4 regions of the Cytobacillus sp. FSL R7-0680 genome follow, and region 2 is predicted to be linked to each of the others. Evidence: riboswitches for the same ligand, from Rfam matches in the RefSeq annotation. Region 2 holds a riboswitch; each other region holds the start of a gene.
What was found. Region 2 has a riboswitch for thiamine pyrophosphate ahead of MKY26_RS19200 (3-oxoacyl-ACP reductase). Riboswitches for the same ligand answer to the same signal wherever they lie in the genome.
Positions count from the first base shown of each region.

Region 1: another riboswitch for thiamine pyrophosphate. It lies ahead of tenA (thiaminase II); the one in region 2 lies ahead of MKY26_RS19200 (3-oxoacyl-ACP reductase).
Region 3: another riboswitch for thiamine pyrophosphate. It lies ahead of thiW (energy coupling factor transporter S component ThiW); the one in region 2 lies ahead of MKY26_RS19200 (3-oxoacyl-ACP reductase).
Region 4: another riboswitch for thiamine pyrophosphate. It lies ahead of MKY26_RS06215 (YkoF family thiamine/hydroxymethylpyrimidine-binding protein); the one in region 2 lies ahead of MKY26_RS19200 (3-oxoacyl-ACP reductase).

Region 1 covers NZ_JBBPAO010000001.1:1,499,106-1,504,822, reverse strand. The annotation lists gene MKY26_RS07485 (AbgT family transporter) at 1-669, shown strand, start outside; gene MKY26_RS07480 (GNAT family N-acetyltransferase) at 807-1,553, shown strand; gene trhA (PAQR family membrane homeostasis protein TrhA) at 1,676-2,311, opposite strand; TPP riboswitch at 2,660-2,769, shown strand; gene tenA (thiaminase II) at 2,892-3,581, shown strand; gene MKY26_RS07465 (MFS transporter) at 3,882-5,162, shown strand; gene MKY26_RS07460 (peptidoglycan D,D-transpeptidase FtsI family protein) at 5,458-5,717, shown strand, end outside.
Region 2 covers NZ_JBBPAO010000001.1:3,827,147-3,832,863, forward strand. The annotation lists gene MKY26_RS19185 (phasin family protein) at 431-733, shown strand; gene MKY26_RS19190 (ABC1 kinase family protein) at 763-2,427, shown strand; gene MKY26_RS19195 (glycosyltransferase) at 2,545-4,080, shown strand; TPP riboswitch at 4,166-4,267, shown strand; gene MKY26_RS19200 (3-oxoacyl-ACP reductase) at 4,360-5,115, shown strand; gene MKY26_RS19205 (IclR family transcriptional regulator) at 5,339-5,717, opposite strand, start outside.
Region 3 covers NZ_JBBPAO010000001.1:1,304,198-1,309,914, forward strand. The annotation lists gene MKY26_RS06560 (FMN-dependent NADH-azoreductase) at 1-35, opposite strand, end outside; gene thiE (thiamine phosphate synthase) at 181-789, opposite strand; gene thiM (hydroxyethylthiazole kinase) at 789-1,598, opposite strand; gene thiD (bifunctional hydroxymethylpyrimidine kinase/phosphomethylpyrimidine kinase) at 1,598-2,404, opposite strand; gene thiW (energy coupling factor transporter S component ThiW) at 2,373-2,894, opposite strand; TPP riboswitch at 2,966-3,058, opposite strand; TPP riboswitch at 3,102-3,209, opposite strand; gene MKY26_RS06585 (shikimate kinase) at 3,336-3,842, shown strand; gene MKY26_RS06590 (nuclease-related domain-containing protein) at 4,261-5,166, opposite strand; gene MKY26_RS06595 (branched-chain amino acid aminotransferase) at 5,445-5,717, opposite strand, start outside.
Region 4 covers NZ_JBBPAO010000001.1:1,229,528-1,235,244, forward strand. The annotation lists gene MKY26_RS06200 (YhgE/Pip domain-containing protein) at 1-819, opposite strand, end outside; gene MKY26_RS06205 (efflux RND transporter permease subunit) at 806-2,872, opposite strand; gene MKY26_RS06210 (TetR/AcrR family transcriptional regulator) at 3,026-3,598, shown strand; TPP riboswitch at 3,805-3,908, shown strand; gene MKY26_RS06215 (YkoF family thiamine/hydroxymethylpyrimidine-binding protein) at 3,996-4,604, shown strand; gene MKY26_RS06220 (ECF transporter S component) at 4,601-5,212, shown strand; gene MKY26_RS06225 (ABC transporter ATP-binding protein) at 5,187-5,717, shown strand, end outside.

The DNA of each region.
Region 1 (5,717 bases), 2.3 Mb from region 2:
TCCCCTCTTAGAAACGAAGAAGGTGGTATGATTCCTTCCCCATTTTTAAGTGGAATTATCCCAATTGTTTTATTATTCTTTATAACGATGGGAACAGCATACGGAGTAACAGTAAAGAAAATCACAAAAAGTGCTGATATTCCAAAGTATATGGCAGATTCGATGAAAGATATGGCAGGCTATATCGTCCTTATATTTGCTGCGTCACAATTTATTGCTTATTTTAACTGGTCCAATTTAGGTACTTGGATTGCAGTCAATGGTGCGGAATTCTTATCTTCCATCAATTTAACTGGTATTCCTGTTATTATTGGATTTATTATTTTCGTCTCTATCCTGAATTTATTAATCTTTAGTGGGTCTGCTCAATGGGCATTATTAGCCCCAATTTTTATTCCATTGTTTATGTTACTTGATTATAACCCTGCTTTTATCCAAGCAGCGTATAGAATTGCCGATTCAACTACAAATATTATTACACCACTAAATCCGTATATCCTTGTAGTTCTTGCTTTTATGAGAGAATACGATAAAAAAGCAGGTTTAGGCACGCTTATTTCCTTAATGATTCCTTATTCAATGGTTTTCTTAGTAATTTGGGTAGTCATGCTATTCATTTTTGGATTATTCGGTATTCCGATTGGACCCGGTATCGAAATGTATTTGTAATAATGCGGTGTTGTTGCCCGAACATAAATGTTCGGGCTTCTTTATTTGTGAAAAATGATAAAATAGATAGAGGTATTTTTTTACCGTAAGGAATTAATCGTTATACTTAAGGGCTATAAGTAGGGGAGAGATGGTCAGTGGTTAGTTTCAGAGATATACATCATGATGGTAATTTAATAGCAGAAAAAGCCAATTTTGATCACTATGGCACAAAACAGTTCTATTTTAAATATGATGCAAACTTTATCCAATTTAAAATAAATCCTAGTTTGCAAGATTTTCAACTGGCACAAATGTATTTGGAAGACTATCAGAAAGAGCATAAACAAGAACATTTGAAGTTTTATTTACCAGCAGACGAAATGATTCAAGAGGATGTTTTATTATACCTTTATCAACAATTCTATACGATCGGGTGTCAGGAGTTATATGAAATTAACCCTCTTCAATTTATCTATAAAGATAGAAAGAACGAAATCGTGGTTGAGGAAGTGACAAATGATAATTTAGGAGAATATCTACAATTGCAGAGAAACTTTGATCTAGATTATGGTGAGGAATATGTGAACCTTAATAGAAGCATGCATTCCTATCATCATAATGCAAAAGATACATTACAGTTACTCGCATATGATCATGGTGTGCCAGCAGGTTCATTACAAGTATTTTTTAATAAGTGTACAGCTGAAATTGATAATGTAGGTGTGTTACCAGCTCACCGATTAAAGGGGATTGCTGCAAGCTTGCAATATGAAGTAATGAAGCGATTTAGCAATCATAGGGTTATACTTGTAGCCGACAGCAATGACACGCCAAAGGATATGTATCGTAAACAAGGGTATAAAAAATTGAGCTTTCGCTATGAAGTAATGAAGTTATTATAAGTAGTAGTTTATTATTAATATAGAACAAGTAATGTGATAAAAACTCTACAAACTGATATTAATAAATCTGCAGGTGGTGAGAGTAGCCATCTGCAGATCATTTATAAAGAGGTAAATTTTGCTCAAGGTAAAAGCGAGAGAACAGCAAAAAAATGCATAATCGAACCAGCAAGAACAAAAACATGCCACAATGCGTGATGGTACTTAAATCCTCTCCATACATAAAATATTGAACCAGCAGTGTATAGAACACCACCGATAATGAGGAAAATCATTCCTTGTGTAGGTAAGTGTGTAACCAGAGGCTCCCAGGCAAATATAATTAGCCAGCCCATCAAAACATATAGTAATGTCGAGAAGACTAAAAACTTTTTAACAAAAAAACATTTGAAAACTGTTCCAGCAATTGCTAGCCCCCATACAAGACCAAATAAGGTCCATCCTAAGGTTCCTTTAACTGTTATAAATAGAAACGGTGTGAACGTTCCAGCAATAAAAAAGTAAATGGAAGAATGATCGAGAATCTCAAATACATCCTTTGCTTTTCCAGCAGGTAAACTATGTAGCAAAGTTGATGAGAAATATAAAATAACCATCGTTGTACCAAAAAGAACAAAGCTGACAATATGCCAAGCTGTTCCATATAAGGATGAGAAAACAGTTAAAATGACGAGAGCCGCAATACTTAATAGCGCACCGATTCCGTGTACGATCGCGTTGGCGATTTCTTCTCCCTTTGAAAAAATATGTGTTTCCAAGTAGTATTCACCCATTCTTTATCCAAAATCATAATTCTAGTATAAACATTTTTTTAGCTGATAAAAAGTCGTAAGCTTTCATTATAAAGAAAAACTTCACTAGGCGAAGAGGGTGGAGAGTGTAAATGCATGGAGAATATTTGGAGTTATCCATCCTTGAGTCAATGCCAATTTAAGCCGCGGTGTTAGATCAGTTGAAGTGTTTAGGTAACGACAGCATTCATCCAACTTGTTCATAATCGTTACTGAAAGAGAAGCTTGACATTGCTCAATTCCTAAACTTACAGTTGCCATTTAGGTTGACATTTATTGATAAGATGATAACATAACTTTGAAAGCATAATTGAATAAATCCACTAGGGGTGCCTTTAAAAGGCTGAGATTAAAGTGCAATAACTTTAAGACTCTTAGAACCTGATCTGGTTGATACCAGCGTAGGGAAGTGGCGTATATCAATTTAGTTAACGTTATAACTATAACTAAATGAATGATGTATACAGTAACCACTTTCTTATAGGAAGTGGTTTTTCGCTTTTCTGGATTTTTTATGCTCGATAAAAAAAGAGAAGAGGTAGAAATGATGACAACAAAAGAAACGTTTACACAATCGTTAAGGAAAGAAGTACATGATATATGGGAAGCGAATTTTGAACACCCTTTCGTTAAAGGAATTGCTAAGGGAGATTTACCAATTGAGTGTTTCCGCTTTTATGTGTTACAAGATTCTTACTATTTATCACATTTTGCTCGTGTGCAAGCAATCGCTGCTTCTAAAGCAGAGAATTTATATATGACCTCAAGAATGGCCTCGCATGCGCAAGGTACCTATGAAGCTGAACTAGGGTTACATAACAAATTTATGGAGGTATTAAAAGTTTCTGAAGAAGAGTTAAACCAGTTTAGACCCGCTCCTACTGCCTATGCATATACATCCCATTTATATCGTGTAGCAGAGACAGGCACAGTTGGCGAGGTCATCGCTAGTTTGCTTCCGTGTTATTGGATTTATTATGATATTGGGCAGAGCTTTAAAGGGGCAAAACCAAAAGAAGAAATCTATCGTACCTGGATTGATACATACGGTGGAGAATGGTTTGTTAAACTTGTACTGGAACAAATTCATCATCTTGATCGGCTTGCTGAAATTGCATCTGAAACAGAAAAAGAAAAAATGAAAATGGCATTTACCATTAGCTGTCAATATGAGTTAGCTTTTTGGGAAATGGCTTATACCCAAGAAAAGTGGTTAAGTGATAAAACATATGCATAAAACTTCATAAATGAAAGCGGGAATAGTGTTAACAGAATAAGGTTAGTTCATACTAACTCAATTCTGTTAACATCATACCCTTTATAATCGTTGTAATATCAGGTTTGTTATGCAATTAAGACAGTTTGCCATATCGGATTTTCCTAAAAAAGAAGTTAGATCTTCACCAACTACTCATCTAGTCAATAGAAATGACTTCTACTTCTCCACCCTCATAGACATATAAACTTCCTATATATATATAAAGACAATAAGCGTATAATGAGAGACGAATGTTAAATTGAGGAAGGCGTTTAAATAATGAATAAACAACAAAGTAAGTACAGATGGGTTGTATTTGGTGTTTTACTTTTAGCCTATTTATTTATGGTTAGTCAAAGAACAGCACCTGGTTTAATTACTGATCAATTAATGGAAGAATTTCATTTAACTGCAGCAACGATTGGGCTGATAACGAGTATTCAATTTTTTGCTTATGCTGGATTGCAAATTCCCATCGGATTATTCTCTGATAGATTTGGTCCAAATGTATTTCTAGTCGCTGGAACGCTGCTAAACGGACTAGGTACCATCCTCTATAGTTCGGTAGATAATAGTTATATGCTTATCTTTGCTAGGCTATTATGTGGAATTGGCGATGCTACTATTTGGGTCAATTTAGTTCTTGTATTGAGCATTTGGTTCAAGCAGCAGGAGTTTTCGATGCTAGTGGGATTTGCTGGAATGACAGGAAGTTTAGGTTTCTTATTGGCAACAGTTCCTTTTAGTTCGACCATTTCTCTATTAGGGTGGAGACTTCCATTTTTAATTGTTGGCATCGTAATATTCACCCTCGGTATCGGACTCTATGTTGTTTTAATAAAATATCCTAAGAAGAAATTTCAAATGGAAGAAGAAAAAAATCAAAAAGAAACAAATGAACCGTTATTAGTCATCATAAGAAGATTACTAGTCAATCGCCAAGCTTGGGCGACATTCCTTTGTCATTTTGGTGTAGTAGGCACATATATTGGCTTTATTGGCTCTTGGGCTGTTCCCTATGGTATGGACATTTACGGTTTATCAAGATCAAGTGCAAGTGAAGTAATTATGTACGGCTTATTTGGTGCCATTATCGGAGCGCCATTAACAACCTATCTATCTACTTTTTTTGACAGTGTCAAATTACCGTATGTTATCGTGCAGTTGCTGTCGGTTTCTGCTTGGATCACACTAGTATTGCTGGGTGGAGAGCCACCGTATTTATTATTCATTCTTTTATTCGTGATCATAGGCTATGCAAATGGTGCGAGTGCTCTAACCTTTACAGTTGTTAGACAGTCCTTTCATATAAAGGAAGTGGGGCTTATTTCCGGTTTCGCCAATACGGGTGGCTTTCTTAGCGCAGTGTTGCTGCCAGCTCTTTTTGGGAAAGTATTGGACCATTTTGCTAATTTTGACCTTACAACCGCTTATCAATATGGACTCTATATTCCTTTAAGCTTTGCGATTATTGGGTTAATTGGAGTATTCATGTTATATGAGCCAGTAGTATATCGTCAAAAACTACAAATGAGTCAAATGAAAAAATCGGTTGGTTAACAATCGATTTTTTTATTTAGCTAATAAAAATGAAGAACAATCATCACTTAAAAGGCAGTCAAGTGGATACCTGATTTGATCACCATCTACCGTCCTTTTTAGAAAATGTTACTGAAAGTGTAAAATTGATCTTTTTTTATCAAATATTTCTTCATAACAATTGAAAAAATTGGATATTTGTTGTAAGATAGGTTATATTATTAATCTAATTTTAATAGATAATATATTTTTGAAATATAATAGTTACATATAGTAATAATTAAGAACATTCATACTTTGATGATTGGTTGTGTTGATGATGGCGGGAGAGCAGAAAAGAAAGAAAAGAAATAAAAAAATGGTTTTTCGGATTAATTTAATGTTTTTTGCAGTATTTATCCTCTTTTCGATTCTAATCTTCCGCTTAGGTATTGTTCAAATTGTTTACGGGGAGAATTATAAAAAAGAGATTGAACGGGAAGTGGAGGTGCCAGTAGCAAGCACGGCACCTAGGGGGCAGATCTATGATAGTAAAGGTAGACTGGTTGTAGGGAATAAGCCTCAATTAGCCATAAG
Region 2 (5,717 bases):
TACATATGATTGTACGGGGTTTTTGTTTTGTTCGTAATAGAGTAGAAATCGGTTGTGAATTTGTAAATGGAAGACGGGGAAGCTGCTTGACATGAGACAAGCGTAAAATCTCATTATATGCACACAATTCATTTGAAAATCACGAATAGAATTGTATGTAAATCGGACATCGCCATTCATCCGCAAATTCCGTGACCACTTCCGCTTTAATCCGACTTGCCCACTCTTCATCTACTTTCTAGGGTTGGACATGAGCGTAAAAATGAAGGTCTGTGAGGCATTGCATTTTCTTCGATTAATTTTCTAACTATCTCTGAATTTCCCATCTGTTAGAACAACTTGTGATATATGTTTTTTCATGCTTAATCTACTTGAAAATGGGTAAAATAATGTTAGTGAAAATCTGCCATTTATTAAAGGAGGAAATGAGATGAAAAACCCAATAAAACAAGGGATGATGTTAGGGTTAGGTTTAGCAGCAGCAGGGAAAGACCGTGCACAAGAAATGATGGATGAGTTAGTGAAAAGAGGAGAGTTAACAAAACAGGAAGCGAAGGATTTTATGCAGGAGGTAAGGGCGAAAGGCCAAGAGAAGCAAACGCAGATAGACGACAAAGCCCATCAACGAATGACTAGTTTATTGCATGATTTGAATATCGCTACAAAGGATGATGTCTTAAGATTAGAGGAACGGATTCTAGCACTTGAGGCAAACAATCGAGAAGAGAATTAAGGGAGGTTTTTGCCATTTTCAAACCAAAGATGAGTCATATTCATCGCTATCGTGAAATTGCCGTAGCCTTCTCTCATTACGGTTTTGGTTATCTCTTAAAAGAATTAGGCTTGCATGAAGTATTGTCCCTACCTAAACGTATGTTCATGCGAAAGCAAGAGGAAATTCATGAAAAGACGACAGGTGAACGTGTTCGTCTGTTTTTAGAAGAGCTTGGACCGACGTTTATTAAAGTTGGTCAGATTGCGAGTACAAGGTCAGATATTTTTCCGGAATCAATTATTAGGGAATTGGAAAAATTGCAGGAACATGCCCCGTCATTTTCATTTGCAGAGGTAAAAAAAATTGTTGAAACCGAACTAGGGGAAGAACTACATGACCTCTTTACAGAATTTCAAGAGGAGCCATTAGGATCGGCATCTATCGGTCAAGTCCATTATGGTGTCCTCCATTCTGGTGAAAAAGTAGCTGTTAAGGTACAACGGCCTGATATTGAGAAGACCATGAGAACAGATTTAGAAATTTTGATAGAAATTGCTAAAATCGCAGAAAAACGGCTACATTGGGCATCGCAATATCAGTTAGTGGAAATGATGAAAGAATTTTCTAAAGCATTGTTAAATGAGTTGAATTATTTACTTGAAGGTCGTAATGCAGATAAAATTGCCAATCAATTTGAAGACAATAATCATTATAAAATCCCAAAAACATACTGGAAATATACGACGAAAAAAGTGTTAACTATGGAATATATTGAAGGGTGCGGCATCCTTGAAAATAAAAGTTTGGCGGAACAAGGGTTTAATAAACAACTGATCGCCGAAAGAATCGTTGAAGGCATCCTCCAGCAAATATTAGAGGAAGGTGTATTCCATGCAGATCCTCATCCAGGTAACATTTGTGTATTACCAGGAAATGTAATTGTTTTCATGGATTTTGGTATGGTTGGACGTTTAACTGAGGATATGAAAGAAAATTTAGCATCATTAATTATTGCCATGTTGCGGCAAAGTACCGATGGAGTCATTAAAGCCATCACTAAAATGGGTATTGTCCAAGATGATGTCGATGTTGAACTTTTAAAAATTGATGTTGATTTACTAAGAGAGAGATATTATGATATTCCGTTTAGTGAAATATCAATTGGCGAGGCAGTTAATGATTTGTTTTCCGTTGCCAATCAACATCATATACATATCCCAACAAACTTAACATTAGTGGGAAAAACATTGTTAACAATGGAAGGTATTGTTGAAAAACTTGACCCTAATATAAGCATATTAAAAATTGCTGAGCCTTTTGGTAGACGATTAATTATTAATAAATATCGACCTGATCATTTGGCGAAAGATTCGCTAGCTCATATCGGGGAGTATTTTGATATTCTAAAGGAAGCGCCGTATAATTTGAAAGATTTGATTGCCCTTATCAAAAAGGGAAAAATCCCGCTCGAACTGAATTTGCCAAACAGTGAAAAATTTCTAACGAGAATTGATCGTATCAGCAACCGGCTAGCATTTAGTATCGTGTTGCTAGCATTTTGCATTATAATGGTGGGTTTAATTATCGGTTCCGCCCTTGGCAGGCAATCATCTCTCCTATGGAATATACCAGCAGTAGAAATCGGCTTCGTCATTGCGATATTAATGTTCTTATTTCTTATATACACCATCATTAGAGCAGGGAGATTCTGACGACTCTCTGCTTTTTGTTTTGGGTAGAATTTTTCTGATTTCACTACACAAGCAATTCATGGTGAGAATATAGTGTAGAGAGGTGAACGGTTTTGTCAATAAACGTTAATGTTGCTTATGGTTAATACAAAAATTCTCATTGGCAGTCCAATTAATCAAGAACCCGATATTTTAAAAGAGTTTCTGCTATCCTTAGCCAATTTAAAAACGGATACAATGGAGATTCATTATCTTTTCATAGATGATAATCAGAATGAAGAATCAAGTAGACTACTACGTCATTTTGCCAAATGGAAGAAAGATGTTGCGATTTTATCCGCAAAAGAAGATAGTATCTATATTCGTACCGACTTTACCCATTTCTGGAATGATGCTCTCATCTGGAAGGTTGCTCGCTTCAAAGATATGCTTATTGAGCAGGCGAAATTTGAAGAATTTGATTATTTGTTTTTAATTGACTCTGATTTGCTTTTACACCCGAATACCCTTCATACACTTATTTCCACGAAAAAAGAAATTGTTTCAGAGGTATTTTGGACGGCTTGGCAAGAGGGGACAATTCCTTATCCGCAGGTGTGGTTAACAGATGAATATACCCACTGGAGACAGGCGGATGAAGGTGCCATAACAGACGAAGAAAAGGCCGTTCAAACCGAGGCCTTTATTCAACAGTTACAAACTCCAGGTGTTTATGAAGTAGGAGGATTAGGTGCGTGCACGCTAATTAGCAGGAAAGCTTTGTTAGCAGGTATTCATTTTAGTAAAATTAAAAATCTCAGTTTTTGGGGAGAAGATCGACATTTTTGTGTGAGAGCTGTGGCATTAGGACTGGATCTACATGTAGACACACATCTGCCAGCTTATCATATTTATCGTTCTTCTGACCTTACAGGCATACCCGCATTTAAAGAAAAATGTCAGTATGCTTATAGCGAACTACCTATTTATCCAGAAAAAGCAGAAAGCCATCAAATTCGCTTATCGATGATTGTGAAGAATGAAGAAGGTCGTTATTTACAAACGATGTTAAAGAAAGTAAAGCCATTTATCGATGAAGCTGTGATTATAGATGATGCTAGTACTGATCAGACTATATCGATTTTCTTGCAAGAACTAAAAGGTATGCCAATTAAATTGGTCAAGAATGCAAGCTCCCAGTTTGCCAATGAAGTGGAACTAAGAAAACAACAGTGGTTAGAAGCAACGAATGGTTTTTTAGGTTGGGTATTAAATCTTGACGCAGATGAATGGTTTGAGGAGAGTTTTATTGATTATATTGATGACTTTGTTAAACAGGATACTATCGACCTGTACTGTTTTAGACTGTATGATATGTGGGATGAAGACCATTATCGTGAAGATGAATACTGGCAAGCACATTTCTTATACCGTCCATTTCTAGCAAGAGTTAGATCAACCTTTCAGCCTGTCTGGAAAGAAACACCACAGCATTGTGGGAGATTTCCAGAAAACATCTTCCAACTTACCCACAGTTTATCCACAATACGAGTCAAGCATTTAGGCTGGGCAAAAGAAAAAGATCGATTAGAAAAATATGAGAGATATAAGCTGCTTGACCCGAATAGCCTCTACGGTAATGAGAAACAATATGAATCGATTCTAGATAAGAATCCCCGTTTAAAACAATGGTGAGAAACATAAAGCAAATGGTCAGTTTCGAAATGAACTTCGATTCATAGCTAGGAAACTATTTGTATGCTAAACTAAAAATAATTAAAAATTGTTGCAGGGGGACTCAGAAAATGAGTTGAGAAGGTTAAAACCTGACCCTTAGAACCTGTTCGTTAAGACGATCGTAGGGAGCATCTTCCAACTATATGCATATGTATGGTAGGCTCTCCATTTTCGGGGAGCCTTTTGTTTTGTTTCCCTGAACATTTTTAATTACATCTATTGAAAAGAGGGAATAGCGTGAGAGAAGAAGTCGTGTTAGTAACAGGAGCAAGTCGTGGATTAGGAGCTGCAATTGCTGAAAAGTTTGGTAAGGAGGGCTACAAAGTAGTCGTTAATTATTTTAATAATAAAGAAAAAGCAGATGCAGTAGTTGAAAAAATCGGACAAGATCGTGCATTGGCTATCCAAGCTGATGTAAGAGATCATCAAGCAGTAAAAGCAATGGTAGCAGACACAATTGCTCATTTTGGTCGCTTGGATATCGTTGTAAATAATGCATTAGTTCAATTTAAATTTGATCCTGTGGCACAGGCGAAAGTAGAGGAATTATCTTGGGCTAGCTATCAAACCCAGTTTGAAGGCGCGATAAAAGCAAGCTTAAATGTTGTTCAATCTGCTCTTCCGGCTCTAAAGGATTCACAGCAAGCCCGTGTGATTGGTATTGGCACGAATCTTTACCAGAACCCAGTCGTTGCCTACCATGAATATACAACAGCCAAAGCGGCATTAATTGGCTTTACACGCAATATGGCCAAAGAGCTCGGACAGTATGATATTAATGTGAATATGGTTTCCGGTGGATTATTAGAAACAACGGATGCAAGTGCTGTTACTACCCCTGAGGTATTTGCGATTGTGGCTGATAACTCTGCTATCCGCCGTGTGACAAAACCAGAAGACGTAGCAGAAGCCGTTGTTTTCTTAGCCTCTCCAGGCGCTAGAGCGATTACGGGACAAAATCTAGTCGTTGATCATGGATTGACGATGAACTAAGATAAAAAAGGTCGTCATCTTTGTTTATGGCGGCCTTTTTCAATAAAATGGACTTATTTTGTAGGTTGATAAATCAGTAAAGAGCTTATATCAGCAAATGTGAGACTAAGTCGAAGCTAAACTCCAATTTATTCGCAGAAAAGGATATTTTTAAAATAACAACTTAATTTTCTCACTAGTATTTTATTCTACTAGATGTTAAAACGGTCGATTGAACGTTCAATCAGTATTGTTCAATTTTTCCTTGTTTATATCGATAGCCAAACATAGAAGATGCTTGTAGGTGAAACTTCAGCAGTTGCTTGCTCATCGGATCCGATGCTTCCTTAGGCATCTTATCGTTAAATCCAACAACTGTCACTGCACCGAGTAATTGATTCTGGTAGTCTAGCAAAGGGACGGAAGCCGAAGAAATCGATGGAATTAAAGGTTCGGTAGCGAAGGAGATTTTCGATTGTTGAATCATTTGCCATTCTGCGTTATCGATCGCTTCCCCGTCTCCTAGCCAATCTTTTGTCAGTACTGGGTTTAAGAAACTTAAGAAAATCTTCCCTGCGGCAGATGTTGGTGGTAAGCTTCCGCCTAGTTGTGTACCAATATGA
Region 3 (5,717 bases), 2.5 Mb from region 2:
CGATCACTTGCGTTTACAAATAGAACTTTTGCCATTATGTGAAGACCTCCGAATGTCGTAATAATTTATTCGAAATACACTAAAATGAAATATCTCGAACCAAAAGTAATTTTAGTATATTAATAGTATCTTGTCAATGGAATAAGTTCTCTTTAACTACACTTATGATATTTTTTAGGTCTAAAGGAATAATTGAAGTAAATCTCGAGCTGACTTTTCTGGATTTTTAGATTTACTAATTGCTGAGACAACAGAAACACCTGCTAACCCTCGATTTTTAAGCATTTTTATGTTTTCTAGTTGAATACCACCAATAGCGACAGCAGGAATATCAATCGCTGCAATGATTTCCTCGAGCATACCTGGTGCTAATAAATCAGCATCTGATTTAGAAATTGTCGGAAACACCGAACCTATTCCAACATAATTTGCTCCTTGTTCTTGAGCAAGTTTCGCTTCTTCCACATTGGATACAGAGATACCAACTACCATATCATCAGGAACAATCTTTCTAACGACGGCACATGGCAGATCATCTTGTCCAACATGCACACCTGCTGCACCTACCGCTAAAGCGATGTCTACTCTATCATTAATAATCAGTGGAATATCCAATGGTTTTAATATAGATTGTAATATTTTCGCCTTTTCATAAAAGAGTTGACCATCCGCTGTCTTCTCTCTTAATTGAACGATGGTCACACCACCTTTTACACCACTTCGAACAATATCATATAATTCATTGTTTGCTATTTTATCATCTGTGACTAAATATAAACGGTAATCCATTAGTTTTGCCTCACTCCATCTAGCCATATGGCTGCATTCATTGTACTAATCGTATCCATTAGCTTCACTCGAAATGAACCTAACCCTTCACCGGCATGTAAGCTCTTAGCTGCGATTTCCCCTGCTAGACTCATAGTAGCCATACCAATAACAGCCCCGTCAAACCAATTTTCTGAAACAGCAGCAGCAGTTGCTACTAATGAAGCTGTCATGCAACCAGTTCCTGTTACCTTCGTCAAAAGATAATCTCCATTATCAATCACAACTAATTGCTTCCCATCTGTAATGACATCTTCTTTTCCACTAATAACAATGAGACAGTTTAGGACTTCAGCTGCCTCCTTTGCAAGTGCTTCAGGTGCTATTTCAATTGCCCCTGCATCAACACCACGCGTTTTTGTATTCTTACCAATAAGAGCAGAAACTTCAGAAGCATTGCCGCGAATAATGGACACTTTTATTGTGCTAATTAGCTCTTTTGCCTTATTTGTGCGATAAGTGGTTGCACCAACACCAACTGGATCAAATATTACTGGGGCCCCTTTTTGATTGGCAGTTTGTCCAGCTTTAATCATTGCCGCAAACATCGCATCATTAATAGTACCAAAATTAATTACGAGCCCATCTGCCACCATAGCCATTTCTTCTACTTCTAAGAGTTGGGTGGCCATAACAGGTGAACCGCCCATTGCTAGGGTCACATTTGCACAATCATTAATAGTTACTGTATTTGTTAAATGATGAATGAGTGGGGTATGTTCTTGTAACTGCTGAAAGACTCTCTCAACTGCTTCACTTGAAATCGCCATTATCTTTCCTCCATCTTTGCTTTGTTGTATAACTCATAAAAATGATTTGTCGGACCATGCCCATTACCGAGTGCTAGGCTATGCTCAATCGCTATGGAAATATAATTTTTCGCAGACTGTATGGCCTCAATAAGTTCTTCCCCTTTTGCTAACCCAGCAGCAATGGCAGATGATAGAGTACAACCTGTACCATGGGTGTTTTTTGTCTCTACTCTTCGACCATTAAACCAGTTGAAACTTTGTCCATCCCATAATAAGTCATTCGGTTCTCCTTCTAAATGTCCACCTTTTAATAAGACGGCTTTTGGCCCTAATTCATATAATTTTTTACAAGCTTGCTCCATATCATCAACCGTGCGAATTGTCATACCCGAAAGTACTTCAGCTTCAGGAATGTTTGGCGTAATTACAGTCGCAAGTGGTAACATTTTCGCTTTTAATGCTTCAATAGCTTGTTCCTTTAAAAGATGATGTCCACCTTTTGAAACCATAACAGGATCTAACACAATCACTTTTGGACTATAATGATTTAAACGGTCTGCGACGATTTTTACAGTCTCACTAGATGACAACATCCCGATTTTGACAGCATCAACTTGGATATCATCAAACACAGCTTCTATTTGGTCTTTTATAATATTGATTTCTATATCCTGTACCGAACGTACCTCTACTGTATTTTGAGCGGTAATCGCCGTAATGACGGACATGCCAAACACACCATTGGCGGAAAAAGTTTTAAGATCTGCTTGAATCCCAGCTCCTCCTCCTGAATCAGAACCTGCGATCGTTAATGCTGTTTTCATTGATGTAACCTCCAATAGCTTTATTCTTAATTAATACTCTTAATAAACCATATCCTAAAATTGCTCCAGTAAACGAGCTCACCATAAATGCTGGTAGGAATCCGAAAAGGGTTGCTTCTTGTCCTAAAAGTAATGTACTAATCGGATAAGTCGCTACTGCCCCTATCATTCCTGTTCCAACGACTTCACCTAGTGCTGAGAAGCCAATTTTTTTCGTTTTTTGATAAAGGAACCCTGCAAGTAATGCGCCAATCATACTCCCGGGGTAGGCAAAAACACTTCCAGTCCCCATCATATTTCTCAATGTAGATGAAAGAAACGCTTGACTAACGGCATACCATGGTCCAAGAAGTACAGCAGATAATACATTCGCCAAGTGCTGAATCGGAAAAATTTTCGCTATTCCAATCGGAATAAAAATGAGACTACTCGACACAGTAGTGATGGCTGCAATCGTTGCCGTCATCGTCATTTTTTGGATTTTATTCATAGACCTTTCCTCCTTTCGATAAAAATAAAAAAGCCGCTATTTTGAATAAGCGGCTTTGGTCATCATGATATGTATGACGTCACTCGCTTCCCTACGCTAGTATTAACTAGATCAGGTTCAAAGGGTTCATCTCAGCCAAGTATTTGGCACCCCTAGCATTTATTCATATATAAAAAAAATCCTCTACTTCCAAAAGGAAGCGAGGACGACTACATCGACACACTTCCCTCCACTGGTACAAACCAGATCAGGTTCAAAGGGTTTTGAACGGCATTCAATCTCAGCCTCTATGTGAAGGCACCCCCAGTGAAAACTTATAATATATGATGTCAATATAACATGAAATGATAGAAATGAAAATAAAAAACATTGGATAGAAACGATGTTGCGACATAAAACGTTATGATATGATATTTTATATATTATTCGGGAGGACAGTCTATGGAAGATAAGAGTATTGTACTTATTGGGTTTATGGGGGTCGGAAAGACATCCATAGGAACGGAATTAGCTAAGAAATTACAGTGGGGTTTAATCGACACGGATGAACGCATTGAACAACAGTTTGGGATGTCAACTTCAAAAATTTTCCTTGATCATGGTGAAGAAGTTTTTCGAAAAGCTGAAAGCGAATTGATTGAACAACTATCTGCCGAAGAAAAACAGATTCTTTCATTAGGCGGCGGCGCCTTTTTAAACAGTAAGAACCGCGAAATTTGTTTACAAAACAGTACCGTTGTCCTTATCGAGCTCTCATGGGAAAATTGGCTCGATCGATACCCATTGATTAAAGATACAAGACCGAAATTGAATGGTCTTTCTACTGACGAAATGTATCATCTCTACAAAGAAAGACAAGCTCATTATCAACCATATCATCTAAAAATCAATGTTGACGGGAAAACAGCTGAAGAAGCTGCTGAATTGATTGTTAGTGGGATAGGATAAAGCTTGTGATGATTATGGTTATAGTTCATTAGAATATTTCTTTTACTATCTAAGTAATTCGCATTATCCTAAACGAATTTATGAAAGCCGGGCACTCCCTTGCTCGGCTTTCATTTGTGTTTGGTTCTAAATAAATTGCTGAATAACTCCCTTTTTGTGAGGCGGTTATCTCTGGTTTTCTTTCTGAGTGACTAGCTAAACCCTTTTGCGAGGCGCTCTTCTCTGATTCTCCTATTGAGTGACTTACTATCCCCTTTTTTGCGATGTCATATAAATTTTTTTGTGCACAAAGTCCTTTGTTCAACTTATAACTGCTTACTAGTAGATTAAACCCATCAGAATACCGGTCAATCTATACGGTACTGTTACTTCACTTCATTACTAAATAATTCAACTATTTCTTCTTTTTTAAAACCCATTAATGATAATAAAAATAATTTCCACCACCATTAAGTGTATATTTCTCTTGTAAGAATCGTTGTATTGCGGAACTACTGATTGCTCCTCCACACCAATCATAAATCGCCGTCTTTGTTACTTTTTCTGATGGAAAAAGAATAATAAAGTCATTGATTGCTTCACTTAATGCATCATAAGATGAAATATTCCTCCTACATTTTGAGCAATGAAATTTGCGCAAACTCGCTCGCCTCATCTGCCCACTGCACTCTCGACAAACCACTCCTTTTACCAAATCCTCCGTACAATAATCGATTTTTCTAGCATAATTCTCTTCTTTATGATGACTCAAAAAAGTGTGAACAATTTTTGTATGAAATGGAGAGTGTTGAATGTCCATTTGATTTAGTTCTCTTAATAATCGTGGAATTTGCGGTGGAAGAATAACATTTTGTTTCTTTGTACGGTCATATAACATAAACTCGGGATGGACAAAAACAAGTAGATAATCAAATGCAATGTTTAATTCGTGCTTAGTAAGGAATTGGTGTAGGAGGGTTTCATTTCTTTGGATTTGTAGAAGGGGATTTTTAATTTCCTTGTTTGTTGGTGAATACCATTTAGTGTCCTGAACCAAAAAATCACCACTATAATTTTTCACTTCGAAAGCAATGAGTTTGTGAGGAGTTAAACAGAGAGCATCAATTTGGAAGGATGTATGATTAATTTCTAGCAATACATCATAAAGAATGGGGAATTTTGGTGAAAGTTGCTGCAAATCATCTCGCCATTTACTTTCTCCTTCATATCCTTTTTCTAACATTTTGAGATATTGTTCATTCTCAGGGGACAATTTTGATCTAAGATGGAGCACGCGTAATAATCGGAGTTGATAAGAGGGATTGAGTGGTTTTAGGTCTGGCAAATTACTTCATCCTTTCTTTTTACTCTATTATAACGAATTTTTAACATAAAAAAATACCAATATATATAACTTCTCTAATAGATAGTACAAATTTGCTTGTTAAAAAGTGTAAAACTCTTTTGTGATTTTAATATATGCAGTCATTCCATTTTCTCACTAAGTCCATCACTTCGTCTTTATTCTTTCAGTTTTTGTCCACTTTTACCGCTATCCACATTTCTAGCCTAACCTTTTTAAAAAACCACTTACCATCAATGGCAAGTGGTTTTTTTCTTCTATTAAATTGCTGTCGTAACAGCTTTTTCTTCGTCTACTTTCACAATCCAACCAAATTTATCTTCTACTTTTCCTTTTTGGATTCCTGTTAGCGTTTCGTAAAGTTTGCCGGCGATTTCACCTGTTTGTCCGCCACCAATGGTAAGTTTTTCGTTATTCCAGAATAGTTCTCCGACTGGTGAAATGACCGCTGCAGTACCCGTTCCGAATGCTTCTTCTAGCGTGCCATTTTTTTGCGCTTCATAGATCTCATCGATTGAGATACGACGCTCAGA
Region 4 (5,717 bases), 2.6 Mb from region 2:
TAAGCCTGATGAAAGTTCATTCATTCCTATTTCTAAGTCTCCGACACCATGATGAATGTCACCAATTGCCTCAGTTAATGAGTGAAATTCACTCGTCAATTCTTCAGTATCTGGGCTATCAATGGCAAGTGAAGCAGGTAAAGCAGATATTTGCACACCTTCTGTTTCAAAATGATTTGTTTCTGCCTCAATCGTAAATACTTCTTCCTGCTCAGGCATAACGGTAAAAGTGAGCTGCTTATCTTTGCCGGATTGTGCAACAGTGGCATTCTCAGCTTTTATATCCTTAAATTTTTCAGTGTTCAGCGGTACGCTAATTTGCAGCATATAATTTTCAGAGAATGAAGAACGCTTACCTTCATTCGCTTCTACAGCAATTTCCATTTTTATATCGCCAGATTTACCAGCTAAATTTTCTGGATTAATCTTTTTATTATTAAGGTAATAATTAATTGTAAAACGCCAAGGTAACTTAGAGTTATTTGGTAAGTTTCCTTGATAATAATAATTTTCTTCTTTTGCTTGTAATGTGATCTGATTATTTTCTTTGCTAATTTTTGATGTGTCAGTTAGATTTTTAACTTTTTCGTAATTTCCAAAATCCTCAATCACACCAGGTTCTATCATTTCAAAAGAATTGACAACATATAATTCGGTTAGGTTACCGTCTGCTAGCAAGTTAGCATAAATCACTTCATTTTTGTTTGCTACTTTCCCTTTACTCATTTCATCTTTAACAGGTTGTGATTCTGCATGTATATTCATCACAGGAAAGAAAAATAGAGAAGCAGTGATAAGCATCCATTTAATGATCTTCATTTTTTTCCTCCTTGTTACTAAAGTCCATTTGAAGAGATGTTTTTTGAATCAATTTATCACATAGTAATAATAATCCAGGTAGAAAAAGTATAACGAGTAAAAACGCGAGCAATGCTCCTCTACCTAATAATAATCCTATAGAACCGACGATTGGATTTGAGGAAGTTAGCCATAATATAAATCCGACACTTGATAATATGGACGCTGAAACGATAATGGAAAATAATTTCTCATCAATTGTTTTTCTCATCGCTTGTTTTGGAGATAACTTTCCACGATTATGCTTATAAGTCTCTGTTAATAAAATGGCATAATCGACCGTTGCTGCAAGCTGTACAGTGCTAACGATGAGATAACCAATAAATACTAATGACGTATCGGTAAAATAGGGTATGGCGAGATTAATCCAAACAGAAGATTGTATTGTTAATAATAAGATAATCGGTAATGATAATGATTTGAATGTGACAAGTAACACGAGTCCAACCGCGATAACGGTTAAAGTATTTACTAAAGAATTATCTTCTGTAACAGTTGATTTCATATCATAAAGTGCAACACTTTCGCCTAAAGTTAACGCTTGATTACCAAAATAGTTAGTACCTATTTCCCTTACCTCTTCTACTAATTGAAAAGGAATATCTCCTTCTGTTCCTGCATCAGTATTAATGATGATTCGACTGTAATTATTAGATAAGAATTGTTCCTTTGCTTCCTCCTCCAAATATTCTTGCGGAATAGTCGAGCCAACCATATTCGCGTATCCAATTACATTTGAGACATGGTCAACCTCTTCAATAGATTCAATCATTTCTTTTTCTTTACCTATTTCATTATTAGGTACCAATAATACTACAGCGGTTGATTCGCCAAATATTTCTTCTACTTTTTGGATGTCTTGCCCTAATCTAGTACTATCAGGTTGATCCCCCATTCCATAAGTAAATGAGGTTTCTTTTTGTGCTAAAAAGCTAGGTATAATGAGAAGTAAGACGAAAATCAAGACTGGAAACCTTAACTTTAATGTTTTTTTTCCAATACCTTTAAAATTTGGTATTAATGATTTGTGCTGTGTTTTTTCAATCCAATGATGGAATAATAATGTAAGTGCTGGAAGGAATACCATCACACTTATAAAACTTAAAATTATTCCTTTAACAAGGTTTAAACCTAGGTCTGATCCAATCTCAAAATCCATAAACAATAATGCAATAAATCCAAATAGAGTTGTAGATGCGCTCGAGGCAATGACACTAAACGATTCTTTCATAGCTAGTTTCATAGCTTCATTTGGCTCATGCCCTTGTTTACGATAATCTTGAAAACTATGTAATAAAAAGATAGCGTAATCCAAGGAAACAGCTAACTGCAAAATTGGTGCGACTGATTGTGTCACAAAGGACACTTCTCCTATAAAAACATTACTCCCTAAATTAATAATTACCGATACACCGATAGCCGTTAAGAAAAAGAGCGGTTCGACCCAAGAGTTTGTCGAGAGAACTAGTATAATGATAATAATGGGAATAAGTATCCCTGCAGCGAGTAACGTTTCTTGCCCTGTCATTTTCTGCTGCGTAGCTGTATTTGCAGCTTCGCCAATAAGTGATCCCTTCTCACCAATTATTTGATATATATCTTCTGTTGCTTCGACCTCTTTGCCACTCTCAATGGTGACAGAATAAAGAGCGTGATTATTTTTGTAGTAATTTTCTATTGTGCCTTGGTCTCCGGTTTCTATTGGTGTTCTTATGTCCATCGCATCATCTAACCACATCACATCAGTTACACCTTGAACCTTATTTAATTTCTCTTTAATAACGAGCGCTTCTTGGATTGTTACATTCTCAACCATTACGCTTGTATTTGGAATGCCACTAGTAAACTCATCTTCCATCACTTCTAAAGCAACGGTAGATTCAGCTTCTGCTGGGATATAATCTTTCATATTATAATTAACATTCACAAACAGAAATCCAATAGCAGAAAGCACTGATAACAAAAAGAAAATGATGGTTACAGATTTTTTATAACGAATAATAAACTCAATCATTATTGGCTTCCCCACTTCTTGATGTTGAAATTCTTTTACAGTAACATTATACATACCACTGTGTTAGATAAACAACAAACAGTTGTGTAAAAAATGTTTAACATCCAACATTTAAGCGTACTTTGTTGGATTTCTCAAAAAAGTGAGGGTGGCATGATGAACAAAAAATTGGATCGTCGGAAACAATATACTCGTATGGTGTTAAAGGAAAGTTTAATGGAATTATTAAGAGAAAAGATAATTTCATCCATTACCATTAAAGAATTATGTCAAAAAGCAGATATCAATCGTTCTACTTTTTATAGCCATTATCGTGATCAATTTGATTTACTTCAGCATATTGAAGATGAGATTTTGTTAGAATTACAGGTCACTTTAAAACAGTACAACCATAATGAGATAAATGAAACTTTTGCAATGACGAAGTATTTATTAGATTATGTTTATAAACGAAGTGCTGATTTTCTTGTTTTATTTAGTGACCATGGTAACAAAGCTTTTCAAACGAGAGTGATTGATACTGCACAATCAATCATTATTAATAGTTTAAAGGAAGATCCGCAGGTCATAAATATAGATAAATCAAAATATATGATTTACTTTGTAATTAGTGGATGTATTTATGTAATTGAAAAATGGTTAATGAATGGGATGAAAGAATCTCCGGAAGAAATGACAACCATTATTACTGAAATTAGTAATCGGGTTATTCTTCATTCTAAATAGTATGCGAATATATCAACATTCTTCACATCAATATTTTATTCACCTCTACTATATTGGGATTTAAACTGTATTCCTTACTCTTTTGCATCATTTACGTATCAATTAATAAATTGTATTTATCTCTACTACATTATCAATTGACAAGTATTGGTTTACAGATAATGATTTTTTGCTTATGATAGGATAGACGAACAAATAAAATATATCGAATGCGCTAGGGGAGCTATATTTAATGGCTGAGAAGGCAATTGCCTGACCCTTATAACCCGATCTAGATAATACTAGCGTGGGGAAGTGCAGTTGGTCAGTGTATTCTCTTTTTTTTCTGCATAGCCAAACTGCATTCCATCGGGGTGCAGTTTTTTTTGTTCAAAAAATGTTAAAAGGAGATTTTTATATGAATCAATTATGTGGAACAAGTAGTATCGTAGGTTGTCAGTTTACGCTTTCTCCAATGAGTGAGAGGTATGTGGACATCATCTTATTTGCCCTTAAAGAAGTGAACACGTCAAAGGTGTGGTCAGAAACTGATGATGTATCTACTTGTATCCGTGGTAAGCAAATTCATGTTTTTGATGTAGTGAGGGCAATCTTTTTACACGCAGCTAAAACAGGAGAACACATCGCTATGAGTGGTACCTTTTCGATTGGTTGTCCAGGAGATTCAGCAGCAGATGTATACATGGACGAATCTGACATTGCCTTGAACAAGGATGATACAAAAGAAATAGACCAGCTTGCAGGTTGTAAATTTGCCCTCTATCCCTTAGGGAGGGAAGATTATATGGAAAAAATTTATGAGCAAATTGATTGGTCCAAGGAGACTGAAGTAAACGTAAGCCATAGCCATTATGCCACAAGGCTTGATGGCAAGGTGAATGATATTTTTAACTTGTTACAGAACGTTTTCGATCAGACCAAGCAAGATGTATCTCATGTGACAATGACATTCACATTATCAGCTAACAGCCCTACTGGAAAAGCTAAAGAAGTGAAAGTCTCATGATAAAATCATGGCGTCTGAAAGATATTGTTCTCATGTCAGTCCTGGGTGTCGTATTTGGCTTTATTTATTTAGGGTTTTTTGGGGTCGGTAAAGTTCTTGTTGCCATCCTTACCCCGTTTGGGTTTGGACCCATTGGTTATGAATTGATTTATGGCATATGGTTTATTGTATCCATAATAGCTGCTTACATTATCAGAAAGCCAGGCGTTGCTTTTACAGCAGAAACCATTGCTGCTATTACCGAAGTACTTGTCGGCTCAACATCTGGACCCACTTTAATTCTTTCAGGGATGGTGCAAGGATTAGGGGCGGAAATCGCTTTTGCTCTGACAAAATGGAAAAATTATCAACCTCGTATTCTCGTTTTTTCAGGTGTCAGCGCTGCATTTATTAGTTTTCCTTACCATTTCTTTGTATCAGGTTTTCATGCCTATGAATCCTGGCTTATTATGACAATGTTTGTTATACGTCTCCTAAGTGGAGCTATCATTGCTGGTTATTTAGGAAAAATATTAGCAGATCAACTAGCGAAAACTGGTGTTTTAAATGGGTACCCTATTGGGAAGGAGGTACTAGCAAGGCATGGAAAATCATCAACCAATTTTTGAATTAGACTCTTTCTCATTTTCCTTTGATAAACACGATGAACCTTCTGTAAATAATGTAAGCTGTAAGTTATATGCAGAGGAAGTGACTTTATTACTTGGAGCAAGTGGTTCTGGCAAAAGTACACTTACACTATGTTTAAATGGTCTATATCCTGAGGCGGTTGAAGGTTTTACTTCAGGGGACCTTTTATATAAAGGGAGAAATATCTCCTCCTACCCTAAAGGAGTAATAAACCAAGAAATAGGCATTGTCTTTCAAGATCCAGAAAGTCAGTTTTGCATGGTTCGTGTAGAAGATGAATTAGCATTTGTGTTAGAAAACTTGTCTATTCCCAGATGTCAAATGAAACAAAGAATAGAACATGTGCTGGATATTGTAGGATTATCACAATATATGAAACATAACATTCACCATCTTTCAGGAGGACAAAAACAAAAGGTTGCGCTAGCTTCTATCCTTTTAATGGACCCTCAATATTTAATTTTAGATGAACCTACAGCAAAT